DNA from 4 places in the Paenibacillus suaedae genome. Region 2 is predicted to be linked to each of the others. Evidence: predicted binding sites of a transcription regulator. Region 2 holds the regulator's gene; each other region holds the start of a gene.
What was found. Region 2 encodes Rex, which represses fermentation and respiration genes when NADH is low (regulators of the CRP and FNR family bind a similar motif). Its sites were predicted from a motif close to TTGTGAAATATTTCACAA; they were not measured.

Region 1: RQP50_RS14720 (flavocytochrome c) is a predicted target of Rex. The motif match lies at 3,523-3,540, and genes of this name have one in related genera.
Region 3: pflB (formate C-acetyltransferase) is a predicted target of Rex. The motif match lies at 3,634-3,651, and genes of this name have one in related genera.
Region 4: RQP50_RS19780 (formate/nitrite transporter family protein) is a predicted target of Rex. The motif match lies at 2,835-2,852, and genes of this name have one in related genera.

What each region holds. Positions count from the first base shown of each region.
Region 1 is NZ_JAVYAA010000003.1:294,797-300,455, reverse strand. Features, by position in the region: gene RQP50_RS14740 (ABC transporter ATP-binding protein) at 1-294, opposite strand, end outside; gene RQP50_RS14735 (lipoprotein BA_5634 family protein) at 335-1,051, opposite strand; gene RQP50_RS14730 (hypothetical protein) at 1,291-1,836, opposite strand; gene RQP50_RS14725 (multidrug effflux MFS transporter) at 2,058-3,239, opposite strand; gene RQP50_RS14720 (flavocytochrome c) at 3,743-5,269, shown strand; gene RQP50_RS14715 (hypothetical protein) at 5,492-5,659, shown strand, end outside.
Region 2 is NZ_JAVYAA010000001.1:1,718,483-1,724,141, reverse strand. Features, by position in the region: gene RQP50_RS07740 (quinolinate synthase) at 1-20, opposite strand, end outside; gene RQP50_RS07735 (hypothetical protein) at 264-782, opposite strand; gene RQP50_RS07730 (amidohydrolase) at 798-2,108, opposite strand; gene RQP50_RS07725 (redox-sensing transcriptional repressor Rex) at 2,105-2,752, opposite strand; gene dinG (ATP-dependent DNA helicase DinG) at 2,769-5,639, opposite strand.
Region 3 is NZ_JAVYAA010000001.1:1,535,825-1,541,483, reverse strand. Features, by position in the region: gene pflA (pyruvate formate-lyase-activating protein) at 176-907, opposite strand; gene pflB (formate C-acetyltransferase) at 1,089-3,356, opposite strand; gene adhE (bifunctional acetaldehyde-CoA/alcohol dehydrogenase) at 3,840-5,659, opposite strand, start outside.
Region 4 is NZ_JAVYAA010000005.1:56,774-62,432, reverse strand. Features, by position in the region: gene RQP50_RS19790 (LytTR family transcriptional regulator DNA-binding domain-containing protein) at 1-756, opposite strand, end outside; purine riboswitch at 1,070-1,168, shown strand; gene RQP50_RS19785 (NAD(P)/FAD-dependent oxidoreductase) at 1,269-2,705, shown strand; gene RQP50_RS19780 (formate/nitrite transporter family protein) at 3,005-3,892, shown strand; gene RQP50_RS19775 (beta-N-acetylhexosaminidase) at 4,154-5,659, shown strand, end outside.

The DNA.
Region 1 (5,659 bases), on a different contig from region 2:
CGGAATCAAGTTAAAGAATTGAAAAATAAACCCGACCTTCCTTCTTCTGAATATCGAAAGCTCATCGTCCGAATAACCGTAAATACTATTTTCCCCGATGAATACTTGTCCTGAGGTCGGCCGATCCAATCCTCCTAATATATGCAGCAGTGTGCTTTTCCCCGAGCCGGACACACCTACGATGGAGACAAATTCTCCTTGCTGAATCGAAAGGTTAATCCCTTTTAACGCGTCTACCCTGCTATTGCCTTCGCCATAGCTCTTCACTACATTTTCCATGCGTACAACTTCCATACTGTCACCCACTTATCATGTAAAGTTCAAACTCTTACACTTAATTTTGAACATCTACAAAGTTTACTTTGTCTTCGCTATCAGGATACACACTTCTGACTTCATCCAAAATCTTGTTCACCTTCTCTTTATTTTTATAATCGTAGCTGTATCTTTGGAAATGAATTAATGAGAGCGTTGACTCTGCTTCCTTTAATTTGTTGTAAGTTTGGTCGTCAACAATAACAAGATCCATAGTTGGCATATACCCGATCCACGCCTGATGTTTCACATACTGTACGGGCACCATCTGACCATTCAAATCAATTTGACCATTCTTCGTTTCGTCAAATAAAGAGAATAACAGATTTTGACCATCCGATAATTCTTTGATGGAGGTAACTGGATCTGAAAGAATAGACACACTGTCAGGTTCTTTTCTGGCTCTAATAATCCCCTTCTTCATGAATTGCTCAGCTGTAGAACGAGTAATAACCGAATACTTCTCAACTCGAGTATCAAATTCCATACCCAATTCCTTCTGATCCTCCTCTGACAATTTCTTGGATATTGTTGTTGTTACCAGCTTCAGTTTGTAATCGATCATTTCTTTGCTTATATCTTTGTACTTCTCTTTGACTTTGCTCACATCTTGATTCGTTCCAATCACTACAATTCCATCGGCCGGTTGCGATGGTCCTTCTATATATCGTTTTACCCCAAATCCTATTCCTGCAAAAATAGCGATAACCAACACGAAACCAATTATTTTTTTCATCATGTCTGCTCCTTTTATCAAATTCATCTGATGTCTGGATTATAGATGACTTTGCTTCTCAAGTTAATGACTCTTGTCTAACCATTTTCATCATCTTCCTTACTTTTTAGTAAGAATCGAAATGAACACGTGACTTTTCCAGATAAAAATAGCGACAGTCATGGACCAAAATCGCCAGACTGCCGCTGTTTTATGTGTTTACGGACTTCTCTATTGAATACCACGCACATCAAATCGAACTATTCACTCGGCATAAAGCCAGATCCAAAAGCTTTCCTCATCTTCTGTTGAACAAGAAGCGCATCTTCATAAGAATCAGCCGTGACAATAAAGTCCACATTCTCCTTCATCTCTTTGAAACACTCTATGTTTATATCCTGAAAATCATCATCAAACCAAATCATGCCTGCCCAGATAGCTCCTTCCGCTTTATACTTTTTTAGGTCTGGGCTATGATAAAGCAAACTTCCTGAATTAATCCCTTTTATTTTTTCAAATATATACGTATCTAATGATATATACTTGTTCGAAATATCGATGCCGTCAATTCGAATGGAACCTACGAATTTATGTTGTCGTAGAAAAGGCCGAACGAATGTCCCGGATATGTAAATCGAGGTTTTCTTAAAAGATGAAGGGTCTTTCTCATTATAAGTTATAGCAGATCGAACCACATCGATCTTCTTAGGAAATTGGTAGACTTCTAAGAATATGAACGTTGGGATTCCAAATACAATTAGCACTGATAACAAGATGATTAAGGTAGTTTTGAATGTATCATTCAAATGTGGTTCAACTCCTATATGAAGTAATATAGATGAAATAAATACATATTTAACTATTCCGCTCAGAACTTGGAATCCCTTCAACCTCACTGTTTGATTAAGATCTATATGCTAATCATTTGGTCATATGAAAAAAAGCAAAAGAAGCCGATTTTCTATTTCAGAAAATCGGCTTCTGTCTCTATGCAGTAGCACTTCTAGTTGCTATGCGTTTACATTGCTTACTCACTCGAAATTCGTCTGCTCACGATAACCATAATAGCTGCCAGCACGAAGAAGTACATAGGCATCGTCACTAATGAGTCATTATGCAAATAGCTCATTCCGCTCGTAATCAGACTCACGATGAGATAATACCCTAATCCAAAAATAGCTCCTGCTGTCCCCAATACATCGCTGTAGCGCACTAGCGCTAAGCTTAGGCAGTTCGGAATGGCCATACCAATCCCAAGCAGAAGGATGAAGACGCAGGCGACAAATACACCCATGCACAACAGCGACGAGCTTAATCCACTAAGCGTAAAGCCGACCAACGCTCCAGCACCGAGTGCAGTTACGAGGCAACCGATCAGAATGATCTGCTCTGGCTTGTAAGTGGACAATAGTCTTTTCGACAGCATGGCTCCTATTATTGAAGACAACGCTACAAAAATACCAAAGAAGCCATAGATGCCAGGCGTCATCTCAAAGTATTCAATAAAAACGAAAGGCGCTTCTGCATAGTAACTGAACAGAATGCCATTCGTTGCGCCGATTAGAAAGCCAAATGCCCATACTCTGCCGTCTGCAATGAGGCGCTTGGCGACAGATATTGTACTCACATTCGAGGTCGTCGTGGCAACTCTCGTCTCAGCTAAAGAAGCGAACGTGTACGCGAATATTGCCACACTCATCACGATAAGGGTTAGAAATACAGCCCTATAGCCTAGCGACTGGTCAACCCAGCCCCCAATCAGAGGCCCAAGAGCCGGTGTAAAGGCAAGAGCTGCTGAGATTTGAGCAAATACAGCATGACGCTTCGAACCGTCGATGCTTTCTCGCAATATCGTTTGCGTCACAACCGACCCTGTACTTGCACCGAATGCCTGAATGAACCGACTTACCAATAGCCATTCCACGGAGCCTGACAGGTAACAGCCTAGGTTACCGATTCCATATACGAAAATGCCCCACAGCATAGCAGGACGTCTGCCAATTGCATCCGATAACCTTCCCCAGCACAACACGCCAAATGCAAAACCAAGAAAATAAATGCTGAGCGTAAGCTGGATCATGTTGTTGCTTGCCTGCAATTGACTAGCAATGTCCGGCAAGGAAGGCGTGTATATCGTTTCACTGATTTGTGGAAATCCCACAAGAATAATAAACAAAAGCAATGATGGAGTTGAGATTTTTTGTGCCAAGTTGCATTCCCCCTATAATTTCGGAAATCTCAATTACATCATCGAAATGTCAGGGTATCGGGGGTTTGCATTTGATTAATCTTGCAAATGAGAGTGCCATAATAAGTGATCACCTTACAATGTTATAGGGGGGAATTCATAATATAACCCCCATTATAGCAAAACTTCTTAGCAAGAACCACCTATATCTACCCGTTCTAACTCCAATATGCTAGGCACCATTTAACTACGTTTCGATTTACCAATATTTACACAGGACAAATATGATAAAAATCACTCTATAATGTGAAATATGTCACAATCATTGTATTAATAATTGATTAAAATTGAAATGAGCATCAAACACATACCCTGTCAGTACGGAACAACACCAGAGATAACCGTAAAACAACGGAGATATTGAGTACATAGCTCACCCAACATCTGGTTTGCTTCGTCTGATTTCATTCGGGGGTATTGAAATTATGTTCATTTATAAAGAGATAGAAAGTGGAGGTTTTCACATGAGAAAGAAAGCAACAGCAACCATGATTCTCCTTCTGTCGCTCATGCTTATCATCGCAGGATGCGGCAGTAACGGGAACCAAACGCAGGGTCAAGACAATGCAGCAAAAACGGAGAAACCAGAAACAGAAGCTGTGTCCGGCGCTTCTAAAGCGAGCTATACCCCTATCGATCAATTGAAAGACAAATATGACATCATCATCATCGGTGCTGGCGGAGCGGGAATGACGGCTGCTCTTGAGGCCAAAGCCAAAGGCATGAATCCGGTTATTTTCGAAAAAATGCCGGCAGCTGGCGGAAATACGATGAAATCCTCTTCGGGTATGAATGCATCTCAGACCAAGTTCCAAAAAGAGCAAAGCATTGAAGACAATAACGACCTCTTCTTCGAACAAACATTAAAAGGCGGTCACGGTACGAACGACAAAGAAATGCTTCGTTACTTCGTAGACAATTCCGCAAGCGCAATCGACTGGTTGGATTCCATTGGCATTCGCTTGAACAACCTTACGATTACTGGCGGTATGAAGGAAAAACGTACACACCGTCCTGAAGACGGATCTGCTGTTGGACAATATCTCGTCAGCGGCTTGGTCAAGAATGTACAGTCCAAAGGAATTCCGGTTTTCGTAAATGCGAAAGTTACTGATATTACAGAAAAAGACGGAAAAGTGAACGGCGTTAAAGTCCTCTTCGAAGAGAAGGATGAGAAGAACATTGCCGCAAACGCAGTTGTTGTCACAACAGGCGGTTATGGTGCTAACATGGACATGATCTCCTCTGTTCGCCCTGATTTGAAAGGTCTCGTAACAACGAACCAAATCGGCAGCACTGGTGACGGCATTACGATGATTGAGAAGCTCGGCGGCGTAACTGTAGATATGGATCAAATTCAGGTTCACCCTACTGTACAGCAAGAGAAGTCCTATCTTATCGGGGAAGCAGTTCGCGGTGAAGGTGCAATCTTGGTTGATAAAGACGGCAAACGATTCACGAACGAGCTGGATACTCGCGATAACGTAACGGCAGCAATTAATAAACTGTCTGACAAAGCAGCTTACCTTGTATTTGATTCTGGCGTGAAATCCCGTGCAAAAGCTATTCAACAATACGACAAAATGGGATTTGTCATCCAAGGCGAAACGGTTGAAGATTTGGCCAAAGTAATGGGCGTTCCGGGCGACCAGCTCAAAGCTACACTTGATACATGGAACGGCGCGGTGAAAGACAAAAAAGATGCTGAATTCGGCAGAACAACAGGCATGGACAACGAATTGTCCGCTGGACCATTCTATGCAATCAAAATTGCTCCTGGTATCCACTACACAATGGGCGGCGTAAAAGTCAACACAAACACCGAAGTTGTAACCAAGGATGGCAAGGCTATAACAGGTCTCTACGCAGCAGGTGAAGTCATCGGCGGCCTGCACGGCGAGAACCGTATCGGCGGGAACTCCGTTGCAGATATCATTATCTTCGGTCGTCAAGCAGGTATTAAATCTGCTGAATTTGTAAAAGCACAATAAAGCTAGTATATCTCCCCCCTCAAACGCTTGGGCTCTTCGTAGTCCAAGCGTTTTATTTATCTGTACACACTCTCCTTCCAATGATCACCCCCTCTTGACGCTGGGAAAGTGACAGTTTGCTCGAATAATAAGCAATTAGAACTATTGATTGTAGACCTTTGTTCCTCTACTATCTAGCTATGATTTCCTTTCATTTGTGTGAATAAAAAGGAGTGGGATGAATTGAGAAAAGCACTAGTCGCTTCTCTAACTAGCGCTGCATTACTAGTCGGCCTAGGCACTGGCGTGTATGCAGGCACCAACCTGAAGAAGATTGAGGCTTACTTGGACAGCACTGCTAAGGTGAAGGTGAATGGAAAGGCAGTTCAGTTCAATGATGACAAGGGATTG
Region 2 (5,659 bases):
ATTCGAATCTTTTTCGCCATGCTGAAACCTCCTGTTGCAAATATATATCAATACCCCTAGTAATCTATTTCTGATATATCAAGAGTATATCACATATGTCACTTCAACTATGGATGTAATGTGTACCATGATTGCCATCGAAATGGAGTTACTCCAATACAAAAAGCGCTGCTGCTTCGTATAGCGTACAATATGTACGTCATATGCAAAGCAGCAGCGCCGCAAAATCGCCTATTAATCGTTATTGGCTAACATTGAATACGTTATTTATTAGGCAGCGTATAGACATCCCCTATTGAGGAACCATTCGCAAATGAATAGAAATGATAGAAGTAATGAACAACCCCTTGTTCATCCTTGCGTTTGACCAATGCCTGCCATACATATTGATCATCCTTAAATGCTGGCGTAATGCGGATTACATCCGCATCTGGATATTGGGCTTCTATCTGGGCTTGAATCGTCTCTTTAGAGGTTGATTCCGCCATAGGAGTTACCTTATCAGGGAGTACCCACACGGTCTGCTCCTTACCATGTTCGTCAGTTCCCCGCACCATGTATACGACTTGATCCCATACACCCTTCTCCACTTCTGTCACATTTACGAGCTTCACTGCTTCATTCGCCCGCTTTATTATTTCCGCTTCCTTGACCCGTTCGTCCTTATTGATGTATTGCACATACTGATAAGTGGCGAAGAACAATCCGACTAGAAATAAGAGAACGAGTACCGGAATCAACCACTTCCAATGCGACCTCCGGCGTACGCGTCTTCTCTGCATGAATTCTCCTCCTGCCTATCTTGCCAGCAAGCCATCAAAGCATTGCTGCGCCTCGCGAAGGATTCGTTCTTCATCCATCGTCAAACATTCCCCATTCTTCACAACCTGCTTGCCGTCAACCCATACATGCTTGACATCTTTCGCAGACGCTGAATATACCATGTGGGATACCAAGTCGGTATGTGGCAGGAAATGAGGCTGATCAATATCTACCGCAACGAAGTCAGCCTTCATGCCTACTTCAAGCGCTCCAATATCGTCAAGACGAATGGTCTGCGCGCCATAGATCGTACCCATGCGCAGCGCCTCTGCAGCAGGAACTGCAGTTGGATCGCCGGACACCCCTTTATGAATCAAGGCCGTAAGGCGAATTTCTTCGAACATATCCAGATTGTTGTTGCTTGCTGCACCGTCCGTACCCAAGGATACAACAACACCCGCACGCAGCATCTCAGGAACACGAGCGACACCGCTCGCAAGCTTAAGGTTGCTTCCTGGATTGTGGGATACCGCAACTTGATACTTCGCAAGCGTCTCAATCTCTTCGTCCGTCAAATGAACAGCATGCGCAACGAAGGAAGGACGGGAGAAGAATCCGAGCTTCTCCAAATGCGCAACCGGACGCATTCCATAATCCTTCACATTCTGTTCAACTTCTGCCTTTGTCTCTGACATATGCGTGTGCAATGGCAAATCCAGATCATGAGCAGCCTGTACGAAGCTCTCAATAAAGGCTGGAGGACAAGTATACGGAGCATGCGGCGCCATAATCGTACGAATGCGGCCATCTGCCTTCCCATTCCAATCCTTCGCGAATTGAATCGCCTCGTTCAGCTTCTCGCGCTGTACATCCTCTGGGCATAAGCCAATCGCACCGCGCATAAGCGATGCACGGATACCGGATTGCTCACATACCTTCGCTACTTCGTCCATGTAGTCATACATATCTACGAAGGTTGTTGTACCGCCCTTCAGCATTTCGATCACAGACAGAGCTGTTCCCCAATAGACATCATTGGCCGTGAACTTGCCTTCCATTGGCCACATTTTCTCCTGCAGCCATGTCTGAAGCGCCAAGTCATCACCATACCCTCGTAGCAATGACATTGCAGCATGCCCATGTGTATTAACAAGGCCTGGAATGAAGAATAGACCTTTGCCATCGATGATTTCAGCATCAGCTGCTGCATATTGCTCTGGCAGCTCCGATCCAATATGAACGATGCGATCATTCTCAACAACCATGAACCCATGGAATGAGGACTGCTTCGCAGTTGGAGACAAATCGGCGAACATGCCGTTTTTAATAATGATTCGGTGTGTCATTCGGCGGGTACTTCCTTTCCATTATCAGATAAATAATAAGCCAAACTGAACAAATCCGTTGTAAAATCGGCAGTATGCACACGGATATTCGAAGGAACCCTCAAAATGACAGGCGCAAAGTTCAAGATCGCTTCTACTCCCGCCTCTACAAATTGATCAGCTACATACTGAGCTTCTGTAGCAGGAACCGTGATAATCCCGATACGGATTTGCTTCTCGCGTACCGTCGTAATTAGGTCAGACATCGGCTGAACTTTCAGGTTATTTATCTCGGTATTGATTTTGGATTCCTGTGCATCGAACACTGCAACGATCTTCATATTATCTTTCAAGTATACGGTGTAGTTACAGAGTGCGTGACCTAATTTACCTGCACCGACCAATCCAACATGGATAACTTGATCCAGTTTCAAAATATGTCTGATTTGTTGAATCAAATACGATACATCATACCCAATGCCCTTGCGGCCGAAGTCGCCGAAATACGCTAGATCCTTCCGAATTTGCGCAGGATTCAAGTTCAGCTTCTGTCCCAAATCTTGAGAAGAAACTGTGAGCACTTCTCGCTGCTTCAATTCCAATAGATGACGTAAATACACGGGTAATCGCCGAACGACAGCTTCTGATATCTTTAGTGCTTTCATTCTGAACAAGCCCCTCTCATCGCTCTCCAATGCCTCTTTGATTATGGTCTAGCCACGTATCAATACGTGGTACAAGTTGTTCTGTTGCCATATGCTCCATTTTTGGGCCAGGCAGCGAGTAAAGAAAATGTTTGCCGTAGCTTGTCTCTATTACACGAGTGTCATAAATGATGACAATTCCCTTATCCTGCGTCGTACGCACAAGGCGGCCGAATCCTTGCTTGAAGCGAATTACAGCCTGTGGGACGGAATATTTGCGGAATGGATTCTGATTCATCCGCTTCAGCCGATCGCACTTCGCTTCCACGAGTGGATGATTCGGTGGCTGGAATGGCAGCCGTACAATCGCAAGACATGTCAACGCATCTCCTGGAATATCAACGCCTTCCCAGAAGCTGCTCGTTCCTAGCAGGACTGAATTCGGCTGATCTCGGAATCGGCGTGTCAGCTTGCTTCGGTTGCCGCTGTCAATCCCTTGTCCCAGCACTTGAATGCCATGCAGGCTAAGCGCCTCCTTCAGCGGTTCATACACATCCCGCAGCATGCGGTATGACGTGAATAAGACAAGCATACGTCCTTCTGTTACCTTGGCTACATCAGCCAAGGACTGCATCAGCGTCGAGTTAAACTTGGCATCTGATGCTCCCTTCACACTAGGGAAGTCACGCGGGATGACAACAAGTGCTTGCTCCCGGTAGTTGAACGGCGACGGAAGTATGACCGTATTTAGACGACCATCCCGTTCCGTATCCTTCAAGCCAAGCTGTTCAGCTACGAATTGGAATGATTTATCAACGGACAATGTAGCCGAAGTTAAGATTACGCTCTTCTTCGGCTCGAAGAAGTATCGCTTCAGCGCTTCGCTTACATCGACAGGGACCGCATACATTTGCATTGATTTATGCTTGTATTGGAGATTGCCTTCCATCCAGTACACGGTATCCGCATCCTTGCCTTGCATAAATTCACGGAATTCATCGCGAAGCTGCCCTATGTCCTTGAATAAACCTGTCACATCAGCCGTGACGCCCTGCACTTCATCATCATCATAATCTTTCCATTCATTGACGAGCTTCTCCCCCGAACGAACAATATCACTTAAACGCGTGTGAATATCGCCTTCGAGCTCCGATACGGAGCTCCATCCATCAGGACGATTGCCAGATGGCAGCCGGAGAACAGCTTGCCCGCCTTCCGCCTGCCCCGCTTCATTCATGGAAGGAAGCATTTGATAGAGCAGCTCATGCAGCCGATCCCATTGATCCTTAACATCGACAAGCTGTGTTAACAGCTTCTCGATCCCTTCAGCCCATACGAGCGCTTTTTCATTGCCTGACAAGCGAAGACGCTGCTGCAGCAATACAAGCGCACCATTCTTGCTGTCTTTGAACAATTGGGTCAGCGGATGAATGAGTGAAAAATATTGCAAGTGAATGCCTAAATGTTTGCCTGCCGTTTCTTCGAAGTGATGTGCTTCGTCTACGACAAGCTGCTCGTATGCGGGGAGCAAACGATGCTCCGCAATTACGTCCGTAAACAATAGGGAATGATTCGTTATAATAATGTCCGATAAATTCGCATCATTCTTCGCCCGGTGGTAGAAGCACCGACGGAACCAAGGACATGCGCGATTCAGACAGGAATCACTATCACTGGCAACGGTATCCCAGAAGTCTGCACCCTTATGAACGAAATGCAGTTCTTCGTCATCTCCATGCTCCGTCTGACTGAGCCACACCAGCATTTGGGCAGCTGTCAAACTATCATCGCGTGCATGTACATACTCTCTATTACTTATTTTATGTTCAAATTTTCTCAAACACAAATAGTGACTGCGGCCTTTTAATACGGATGCCTTAAATGGAACCGGCACAATCTTCTCCAAGAGCGGCAAATCACGCTGTCTCAGCTGTTCTTGCAGATTGATTGTGTGAGTGCTAACAATCACTTTGCTCTCTTGAGAAACACTCTGATATATGGATGGCAGCAAGTACCCAAGCGACTTGCCGGTACCAGTACCTGCTTCGATTAGCAGGTGATGTTCTTGTTCGAAGCACTCCATCACTTCATTGAACATCTGCTCCTGCGATTCGCGCGGCTCATAATTATCCAAACGGCTTGCCAGATTCATCTTAACCTGATCTAGGAACTGAGCGAAGGTTACTCCCTTAAGTGGGTTCTCTGCTGAAGAATCACGCGGCGCCTCCGTCTCTGTCCAATCCGCTTGCTTCAACGTCAATTGGCGGAACGGATAATACCCTTCTTCTTCTGTCCAATCAGACACCTCACGCTCCTGAAGCTTCTCTGCAAGCAGCCATTTCAAATCCCGCTCCTCTTGATCGCCAAACACATCAACGACGCGCTGTAGCGTCAATAATGGAAGCTGGTCAATCGCTTCTAAGCAGCGAATAAATATATCTGCTGTCGCCCTCGCATCACTGTCTGCTTGGTGCGGGCGATCATGAACAATCCCCATCTCATGTGACACAGATCCAAGCTGGAAGGAAGGCAGCGATGGAAAGAGGATGCGAAGCAGTTCAATTGTATCTAATATACGACCTGTGAACGGCAAATATCCTGTCTGTTCCAGCGCCCTGCATAGGAATTGATAATCGAAGGCAACATTATGGCCGACCAGTACGACATCCCCTAGCAAAGGGACAAGCCCCGTCATGGCATCATCAATATCCGGAGCATCCTTCACATCTTCCCCGGTAATGCCAGTGAGCTGCGATATAAATTCCGGTATGGGAACAGTTGGCCGCACAAGCGTATGATATTCGCGTTCTATCTTCAAATCATGGCCAAGAATAACCAAACCAATTTGAATTATTTCATCGTTCGGCTGACTGCCGGTCGTCTCAAAATCCAAAACAGCAAATCTCATCTCAATAGCTTTCCTCTCAC
Region 3 (5,659 bases), 180 kb from region 2:
TTATAGTTTTTTCCTTCCATTTTAGAAATAGTTCTTTCCGATCATTTTATACACAATATTATTGAATGCACGTTCTAAGTGAACACTCTTTCATCTATTGCAACAAAAAAAAGAGATGACCTCTTCCCTGCTAGGCAAGTCATCTCTCTTCCTATATAAATAGATATGAAATACACTATACGCTCGTCTGCCCGCGGCCCTTCTCAATAAGCGCATAAGCACGCTCCACCTCTTCTGCAGTCGGGGAAGGAATCCCTTCAAGCGGATACTTCTCACCTAGCTGTTCCCACTTGTATACGCCCATTTGATGGTACGGCAGGATTTCGAATTTCTCAACACCTTGCAGTGTACCGATAAAACGACCCAGTTCAAGCAAGTCCTCTTCATTGTCGTTAATCGTCGGTACGAATACGTGTCGAATCCACATTTTCTTGCCATGCTCAGATAACCAACGCGCCGTATCCAGCGTACGTGCATTCGGCACACCTGTAAGGGCAATATGCTTCTCGTTGTTAATATGCTTAATATCCAGCAATACTAGATCCGTAACATTCATCAATTCTTCCAGCTTCGCTACTTCGTTGAAACCGTTCGAATCCAGGGTTGTATGCAGATCCCAGCGCTGCTTCACTTCACGGAATAGCTCTCTAACGAATGCAGCTTGCAGCGTTGGCTCCCCGCCCGATACGGTCAAACCGCCGCCAGAGCTGCGGTAATAAGGCAAGTAAGGTTCAATTTCAGCAAGTACTTCCTCAAGCGTCATTTCTTTGCCGTCACCTAAGCTCCATGTATCGCGGTTATGGCAATATTGGCATTTGAGCGCGCACCCCTGCATGAATAAAATAAATCGTATGCCAGGCCCATCAACGGTACCGAATGTTTCTAACGAGTGAATACGTCCGATCATCTCTATCACTTTCCTCTCCAGCCCATTACAACCTGCTTACATGACAAGAGGGGCGCTCCCTCCCTGCCATTGACCGAAAGGTACTAGGCATGTGGTGTAGTTGCGCCCCTTTACTTATCAAATATCGAGTATATCCTTTACATTGCTCAACTTACTTCGATTTCAACCGTACAGAAGGTTCTTACATCGAACCATGGAATGTGCGGTTGATTACATCCAATTGCTGCTCGCGAGTCAGTTTGATGAAGTTAACTGCATAACCCGATACGCGAATTGTCAATTGCGGGTAGTTCTCTGGATGTTCCATCGCGTCCATCAGCTGTTCACGGTCGAACACGTTAACGTTCAGATGGTGCGCATTGCTGCCGAAGTATCCATCCATCATCGATACGAGATTGGATTTGCGAACATCAAGTTCTTTACCAAGCGCCTTAGGCACGATAGAGAATGTATTCGAGATTCCATCCAAGCTGTGCTCATATGGAAGCTTCGCTACCGAGCTAAGCGATGCGAGCGCACCCTTCTTATCGCGGCCATGCATTGGGTTCGCGCCTGGAGCGAATGGTTCGCCAGCTTTACGTCCGTCAGGAGTTGTACCTGTCTTCTTACCGTACACAACGTTCGACGTAATTGTCAGTACCGATTGTGTTGGCAATGCATTACGATAAGCTTTATGCTTGCGAATCATGTTCATGAACGATTCAACCAGCTCTACAGCGATGCTGTCTACGCGATCATCGTTGTTACCGTAGCAAGGATATTCTCCTTCGATTTGGAAGTCAACTGCGATGCCTTCTTCGTTGCGAATCGGTGTTACTTTAGCATATTTGATTGCACTCAGGGAGTCAGCTGCTACCGACAAGCCGGCAATACCGCAAGCCATTGTGCGCAAGATTTCTTTATCATGCAGCGCCATCTCAATGCGCTCATAGCAATATTTATCGTGCATGAAGTGAATCACGTTCAGTGTGTTCATGTACAACTTCGCGAGCCATTCCATCATCTGCTTGAAGCGTTTCACGACTTCGTCGTAGTTCAATACATCGCTAGTGATTGGAGGAAGCTCTGGACCTACTTGCAAGCCAAGCTTCTCATCTTTACCGCCGTTGATGGCGTACAGCAAGCATTTCGCCAAGTTGGCGCGAGCGCCGAAGAACTGCATTTGCTTACCGATGCGCATTGCAGATACACAACATGCGATACCGTAGTCGTCGCCGTAGATTGGACGCATCAGGTCGTCATTTTCATATTGAATGGAGCTTGTTTCAATCGATACTTTCGCACAATACTTCTTGAACGCTTCAGGAAGCTTTGTCGACCACAATACAGTCAAGTTAGGCTCTGGAGCAGGTCCCAAGTTGTACAAGGAATGCAAGAAGCGGAAGCTGTTCTTCGTTACACGTGTTGTACCGTCAGAAGCCATACCACCGATCGATTCTGTTACCCAAGTTGGGTCACCGCTGAACAGGTCGTTGTAAGCAGGTGTGCGCAAGAATTTAACGATACGCAATTTCATAATGAAATGGTCAACCAATTCTTGAGCTTCTTGCTCTGTCAAAGTACCTTCTTGAATATCGCGTTCCACATACACATCGAGGAACGAGGATACACGACCAAGGGACATTGCTGCACCGTTCTGTTCTTTGATGGCTGCCAAGTAACCGAAGTATACCCATTGGAACGCCTCTTGTGCGTTGACAGCTGGTTTCGAAATGTCCATACCGTGCATTGCAGCCATTTCTTTCAATTCAGCGAGTGCGCGAATTTGTTCTGAAATTTCTTCACGGTCACGGATAGTAACTTCATCCATTGCATCCAGCTCAAGATTATTCAGATCGTTTTTCTTTTGTTTAATCAAGAAGTCTATACCGTACAGCGCTACACGGCGGTAGTCACCGATGATGCGGCCGCGGCCGTAAGCATCTGGCAAGCCTGTGATAATACCAGCTTTACGCGCCATGCGCATGTCGGATGTATAAGCATCGAATACGCCTTGGTTGTGTGTTTTGCGAATGTCTGTGAAAATTTTGATAACATCTTCCGGCATTTCGAAGCCGTATGCTTTACAAGCATCGATCATCATCTTAATACCGCCAAATGGTTGAATGGAGCGGCGGAACGGAGCATCCGTTTGTACACCTACTACTTTTTCTTTTTCTTTATCTAAATATCCCGGTTTGTGCGATACGATCGTTGAAGGCGTGTTAACATCAACATCCCATACACCACCGCGTTCACGTTCTTCTTTGGAGAGCTGGCTCACGATATCCCATAGATCCTTCGTGTTTTGCGTTGGACCTGCCAAGAATGCTTCATCGCCCAAGTAAGGCTTGATGTGTCCGTCCAAGAAGTTCGGGACATCCACGTGAGTTTGCCATTTGCCTGCTTTGAATCCACGCCAAGGATTCATTTCATTTGTTTCTGTCATGTTCTTTTCCATCACCGACATCGTAATCCCTCCATACATGTTTGTTTTTCTGTATGTGTTGTAATCGAATTGAAAGCACACACCCAGCAAGATGTTCTCGTTCCCATTTCACATTGCTTGTGATGATTTTCACGAAAAAGGCTGCAAGGCGGTTATCTTATCTTTCGCATTCGTTCGATAGCTGCCTTTTCGTAATGCCGAGTGAGGCTATGCAGCAAGTTTTTTAGAGGCGAATTCTGAACCTTTTTCGTTCCTCCCTTGCTACGCCTTCATTGTACCTCTTTTCACACTTTCAATTATGTGATATTTATCACAATATAAGCTAGACAAATGATTTTTTTCACATCATATAATTCAAAATGTTGTAATCTCCACTGCTGCCCTGCTTTTTGCAAGTGCTTAGCACTCGTTTACCGCTTTATAAGCAATGAGTTCAGTTGTTGATAAACAGCAAAGACAGCGGGGAAGATCTCCCCCACTGCCCTGCTATCGTATCATTCTTGCTTATTCAAATCGTCCATAAAATGCGTTCCGATATACATCAGCCAACTCTGTTACGAGTGGAAGCTTCGGATTCGCTGTTGTACATTGGTCTTCAAAGGCGCGGTCTGCCAAGTAATCAACATTGGATTCGAAGTCCTTGGCATCGAAGCCAATTGCTTGGAACGATTCTGGAATACCCAGTTCGCGGTTCAATTCCCGAATTGCGTTGATAAGGCTGTTCACGCCCTCTTCCGTTGTACGGCATGGAAGACCGAGGATGCGTGCAATTTCCGCGTAGCGCTCATCTGCTACGAAGTGGTCGTATTTCGGGAACGAAGCGTACTTCGTTGGTTTCTTCGCATTGTAGCGAATGACATGAGGCATGAGAATCGCATTCGTGCGACCATGTGCAGTATGGTATTGCGCCCCCCATTTATGCGCCAAGCTGTGGTTGATGCCTAGGAACGCATTCGCGAATGCCATACCAGCAAGTGTCGATGCGTTGTGCATTTTCTCGCGAGCTTTCGGACATGCTTCATGATGAGATTTCACCAAGTTCTCGAACACGAGCTGAATGGCCTTTATTGCCAGACCATCAGTATAGTCGCTTGCCATTACCGATACATACGCTTCAATCGCGTGCGTCAAAACGTCCATTCCTGTATCAGCAACTGCCGTCTTCGGCAAGCTGTACACGAACTCTGGGTCAATAATCGCTACGTCCGGCGTCAGCTCATAATCAGCTAGCGGATATTTTGTATTGCCTTTTTCCTTATCCGTAATAACCGCGAACGAGGTTACTTCCGAACCAGTACCCGAAGTCGTTGGAATTGCGACGAACTTCGCCTTCTGGCCAAGACGTGGATACTTGAATGTACGCTTGCGGATGTCTAAGAACTTCTGCTTCAGGTTATCGAATTCAGCATCTGGATGTTCGTAGAATAGCCACATGCCCTTCGCTGCATCCATCGGCGAGCCGCCGCCCAAGGCGATAATGCAGTCTGGCTCGAAGCTGAGCATCATTTCTGTACCACGTTCCACTGTCTTCGTCGAAGGATCTGGCTCGACATCCGAGAACACTTCAATGACGACTGGGTTGCGACGTTGACGCAAATAGTATTCCAGCTTCTCCACGTAGCCCAGCTTCACCATCATTGGGTCGGTCACAATCATGACACGGCTAATATCCGGCATCTTCGCCAAGTACTGTGTTGCACCCTTCTCGAAGTAAATCTTATTTGGCACCTTGAACCATTGCATATTCACTGTACGCTTCGCCACCCGTTTAATATTCAGCAAATTGACCGCTGTTACGTTCGAAGAAGTTGAGTTGCGGCCATACGATCCGCAGCCAAGTGTCAACGAAGGAATATTGGTGTTGTACAAGTCTCCAATCGCGCCATGAGTAGAAGGAGAGTTGACCAGAATGCGGCCTGTTTGCAGACGGTCGGCGAACTTACGAATTACCTCGTCATCATTCGAGTGGATGACCGAAGAGTGACCCATGCCGCCAAAGGCCACGATTTCAGCCGCGCGGTCAACGCCTTCTTCTGCGGTCTTCACCTTGTAGCAAGCAAGCACGGGGCTCAGCTTCTCTGCAGACAGTGGGAACTTCGGCCCCACACCATCCAGCTCAGCTACAAGTATTTTCGTTGTATCTGGTACTTGAAGTCCGGCCATCTCAGCAATTTTCTTTGCAGATTGGCCCACGATGTTCGGATTCACCGCACAGGTGTCTGTCTTCATTGCCATCGCTTGGAGCTTGCCGGTCTCTTCCTTGTTCAAGAAGTAGCAGCCCTGAGCGGTCATCATTTTCTTCGTTTGCGCGTAAATCGGCTCTT
Region 4 (5,659 bases), on a different contig from region 2:
TTCCGCTGCTAGCACTTGCTGAACAGCATCGGTTGTGTGTTCGTCATTTTCAATGATCTCAACTTCCGGAAGTGCCCCTGTTTCAGGTGCCTCATCCTCAATGATAACGGACTTGAAGCCCGATGGTGTTAAGCGAACGACATGATTGGTCATCGTAAGCGCGCTTTCTAAGGAAGGCACGGTCATGAAAATTGAAGCGCCTTCTTCGCACATAGTGTTGATCCATTGCCGAAGCAGGTAGCTGCTCTCCAAATCCATGTGGAATTCGGGATCCTCGATGACGATTAGTTCCGGACGATGAGCAGCGGCTCTCGCCAAGTGGAATCGGCGCTGCTCAGATAACGTACATTTGCCAAGCGGCGTATTCACGCACTCATGCAGACCGGTTAACTTCAATAGCTGCTCAAGTCGATCTTTATGGTAGGCTCCATACATCTTCATATAGAAGATAAGGGCATCCTTCGGTGTTAATCGCTCGTAGAGGGGATCGCCCTGCCGAATCCAGCCGATCTTGGACGCGAGTGAGGCAGAGGAGAGTGGCACTCCACGCCAGGTTACACTGCCGGCAGAGGGCTTAGCGCGATTCATAAGCAAATCGATAATTAACTGTCCCGTAATATGGTTGCTTTGCACTGCAATGCATTGTCCGGGATGTATTTGTACGCTCAGCGCGTCTAAAAGTGTGGAATTGCCCTTCGTCACATATAACTTATCAATAATAAGTCCTTCCCCGTAGGGGGGTTCCTGCGCGTTCATACGCGAACCTCCAATCAGTATGCCCATTCATTGGTGTGAGTTAGATCATATAGGTAAATGATATATCGAGAACCTAGATTTGGGTAGATGCTAACCTGACGAACGATGTATTTACCCTTCTATGGTAAGAAACTCCTCAAAGAGGCTGTGTATTAATGTTCGGGTTTTACCTCTTTAACTATCTACTATAATGGATTGAAATGATAATTAAAAATAATTCACGAACATTGGGCGGGAATAATGTTGACTTGTTCGCTAAATTTCGATACAATAAGGTTGCTCCCACAGAAGTGGGTGGCAAGGATTGATTGGCCTTTTTTTTGTTTATCCTGTTCGTATATCCCAGAGATAAGGTCTAGGGGTCTCTACCAGGAGCCGTAAATTCCTGACTACGAGTAGGTATGCTTTGGCATACCTGAACGTAACGGGATATTTTTTTTGCCCAAATAGGTGCAGGCTCATCGGATAGAAGAGAAATAGACCGAGACATCGTGAGCATCGAGGAGGAAACAATGAGTAAATATGATGTAATTGTTGTAGGAGCAGGTCCGGCCGGTATTTTCACTTGTTATGAATTATCTTTGAAGGCACCGCAATTGAAGGTTTTGCTTGTAGATAAGGGACATGATATTTATCGCCGCAACTGTCCGATTTTGGAGGAGAAGATTCAGAAATGTCCTCCAGCGGCAGGGAAGAAGGACTTTGCTGGCTGTCTTCCAGCTTGTTCGATTACGAACGGCTTCGGCGGAGCAGGGGCATATAGTGATGGGAAATTTAACGTAACTACAGAGTTCGGGGGTTGGCTGACAGATTTCTTGCCAGCTTCGCAAGTACTGGACTTGATTAAATATGTAGATGCAATCAACTTGGAGCACGGAGCGACGACGGACATTACCGATCCAACGACAGAAACGGTTCGCCGTATTGAGCAGCTTGGATATTCCGCTGGCTTGAAGCTGCTGCGCGCACAAGTTCGACATCTGGGCACTGAACAGAACTTGGAGATTTTAAAATCCATTTATGAATATTTGAAGACTCGTATCGATATGGCTTATAAGACCGAAGTAGCGGATCTGATTACAGAGAAGCAGGATGGACGCCATATTGTGAAGGGGATTGAACTGAAGAGCGGCGAGAAGCATGAAGCGGATCAGGTGGTCATCGTACCAGGACGTGACGGTTCTGCATGGCTGACGGAGATATTGAAGAAGCGCCGCTTGAAAATGTACAACAACCAAGTGGACGTTGGGGTGCGTGTGGAGACATCGGATATCGTCATGCGCGAAATCAACGAGCACCTGTATGAAGGGAAATTCGTGTTCAACACGTCTGTCGGCACACAAGTGCGTACCTTCTGCAGCAATCCATCTGGCCATGTCGTGGTCGAGAACCACAGTGGGATCATGTGTGCCAATGGGCACTCCTACAAGGATCCGAAGCTTGGTTCTGCGAATACGAACTTTGCATTGCTTGTCTCGCACAAGTTCACGGAACCGTTCGACAAGCCAAATGAGTACGCTCGTGAAATCTGCAAGCGTGCGAATGATTTGTCCGGAGGCGGGATTATCGTTCAGAAGTACGGGGATATCATTCGCGGCCGCCGCTCCACAGAGAAGCGCATTCAAGAGGGCTTCTTGGAGCCTACCTTGAAAGAAGCTGTTGCTGGAGATTTGGGTCTTGTGCTTCCGTATAATACGATGAAGAGTCTTATCGAAATGGTTGAAGCGCTTGATCGCGTAACACCAGGTATCGCTTCTGAGCATACGTTATTCTATGGGGTAGAGGCGAAGTTCTACTCCGCTCGTCCGAAGCTGGACACGACGTTGGAGTCTGAAATTGATGGCTTGTACTGCGGTGGAGACGGCGCGGGCATTACGCGTGGACTCGCACAAGCGGGTGCTGCAGGTGTACACATTGCACGGAGCATTGTTGCAAAGCGCGGCGCATAATTTCACATTGCAGGTCAACAACATATACAGCTTAAGGCCAGTGAGTCGATTGTGCGACTTACTGGCTTTTTTGCGTAGATCGGATATGCACGGGGTTATACGCAAAATGGACAATATTTGAAATATGCTTTGTGATAAAATGCACAACATCGGAATTGGGGCTCCGTTACAATAAATTTGCAACCTGTTCAGCTGACATTCCAACTGGAATTATTCGTATCTGAGTAGGTGCGGATGGGGTGTGGCCTTGGAAATGATGGGGCTTGCATCCGAATAAGCATAAGCAGGAGGTCATGTCGATGTCAGGTTATTTGAAGCCGCAGCAGATTGCGGAAGCGACAGTAGATACCGGAACAATTAAAGCGAAGAACCCATTGTCCGCCATGATGATTCTAGGATTCCTTGCCGGCGCATTTATTGCACTTGGTTATCTCTTATATATACGTGTAACAGCTGGAGCACCTGCGGAATGGGGAAGCATCAATAGCCTAATTGGAGCGTCGCTGTTCCCGGTTGGTCTTATTCTGGTCTTGTTAGCAGGCGGCGAGCTATTGACAGGGAATATGATGGCTGTGCCACTTGCTCGGATGAAGGGACGCATATCTACGGTAGAGGTCATTCGCAATCTTGTCGTCATTACGATTGCCAACTTCTTAGGTGCGCTGTTCGTGGCATACTTCTTCGGTCATGTGGTCGGTTTGACTGGCTCCGGTGTTTATTTGCAGAAGACGGTAGATGTGGCTGCGCATAAGCTGGACGATAGTTTCATTCAAGCCTTTGTCAGCGGCATTGGCTGCAACTGGTTAGTTGCACTTGCGGTATGGCTTGCCTATGGAGCGAAGAGCTTCAGCGGCAAAATCATGGGAATATGGTTCCCAACGATGGCGTTCGTTGCGATTGGCTTCCAGCACGTTGTAGCGAATATGTTCGTAATTCCGGCTGCGATCTTTGAGGGCCATTTTAGCTGGGGACAATATTTGACGAACTTCGTGCCGGTATGGCTGGGCAATTTGGTTGGAGGCGTCGTGTTCGTTGCAGGGGCTTACTATATAGTATATTTGCGTTCGCAGCAAGAGCAGAAGCAGGGAGCTGCGGCAGGTGTCTCAAACACATCAACGAATGTGCAAGAAGTGGGCAATGCAAGCAAGGTGGCATCGTCAGGAAGTGCAAGTGCACCTGTCCATTAGAGGGTATTGGGGTTAGAGCATGCCAAGTGATGTTGAATAAGAAGATTGGTAAGGTCTAGTCCATCGAGGCTAGGCCTTTTTTGCGTCATCGATATGACGTTTTTTTCATAGGAATTCACGGGCTTGTCACTTTCGCAGGGGATAGATGTGGTAAACTACGGGTGACAAATTTATTTCCGCATTTCGCATTCTATAGAAAGAAACCGATACCTCGCTGTATCTGTAAGCGTATCCAACTAACTCGTGGGGAGGGATCTGGCTGTGAAGTTGCATTTTACGGGCAGTATCGAACATGTATTACCAGGAATTCTCGAATTGAAGTCATTATTGAAGGTGGAAGTGGGGACAGAAGGCACTACAGTTCGCGTAGAGCAGGGAGAGGGGCCGCTTCGTGCCGCATGGGATGGTGCAGAAGGCTTGATCCGCTATGAGTCGGATATTCATTTCTTCCGTGCACTGGGCTTGTTCGTTGAGCAGCTGCGCAAGGGGCAGCCATTCGATATTATAGAGCATCCACAATTCACGTATAACGGAACGATGATTGATGCATCTCGGAACGCAGTTCCGAATGTACATATGATGAAGCAGACGCTGCGCTCAATGGCGTTAATGGGCTTGAACGGCGCAATGATATATACCGAAGATACGTATGAGGTTCCAGGCCGTCCGTATTTCGGCTACATGCGCGGACGCTATACCGCGGAGGAACTCTATGAGATTGACCAGTATGCCGCGTTGTTCGGAATTGAGGTAGTGGCATGCATCCAGACACTTGGTCACTTGGCGCAGGCGCTGAAGTGGGACTATGCGAATGAGATGAAGGATACGGAAGACGTCCTTCTTGTAGGGGAAGAGGAGACCTATCGATTCATTGAGGATATGATTGTAGCGTCAACGAAGCCGCTGCGTTCCAAGCGTATTCACATCGGGATGGATGAAGCGTTCGGGCTTGGTCTAGGCAAATATATGCACAAGCATGGCTTCCGCGAACGATTCGATATTATGAACGAGCATTTGGCGCGCGTATTAGAGATTACGAGCAAACATGGCCTTACGCCGATGATGTGGAGTGATATGTACTTCCACCTGCTTATGAAAAACGGCGGCCACTACTATGATCTCGACATTAACTTCTCGAATGAAGTTGTTGATCAAATTCCGAAGGGTGTACAATTCGTCTACTGGGATTACTACCATGATGATCAAGGCTTCTACGAGGAATTTATCGAGAAGCATCGCCAACTGGGCTCTGATCCGGTATTCGCTGGCGGCGTCTGGGTATGGGGCGCGATGAGTCCGAACTACGGGAAGACGTGGCAGAATACGAATCCGGCGCTGCTTGCCTGCAAGTCGAAGGGCATTAAGGAAGTGTTCGCGACAGCATGGGGCGACAACGGGCAGGAGACGAATCATATGACAATTCTGCCAGGCTTGCAATTGTTCGCTGAGCACGGCTATACCGAAGGGGAAGTCGATGAAGCGAAGATGAAGGAACGCTTCCAGCTGTGCACCGGACAGAGCTTCGATGATTACTGGCAGCTCACTTACTTGGATGAGACACCGGGTGTAACGAAGAACAACATGCACGGTTCGAACGGTTCGAAGTTCCTGTTGTTCCAAGACACACTGATCGGGTTGTTTGATATCTATTTGACAGAAGAGCTGGAGTCGCAGCTGCCGAAGCATTACAGTGAGCTTGCTGAACGCCTCTTGGCTGCACGTGACAATACCGCAGGCGATCATGCGCTCGTGTTTGATATGTATGCG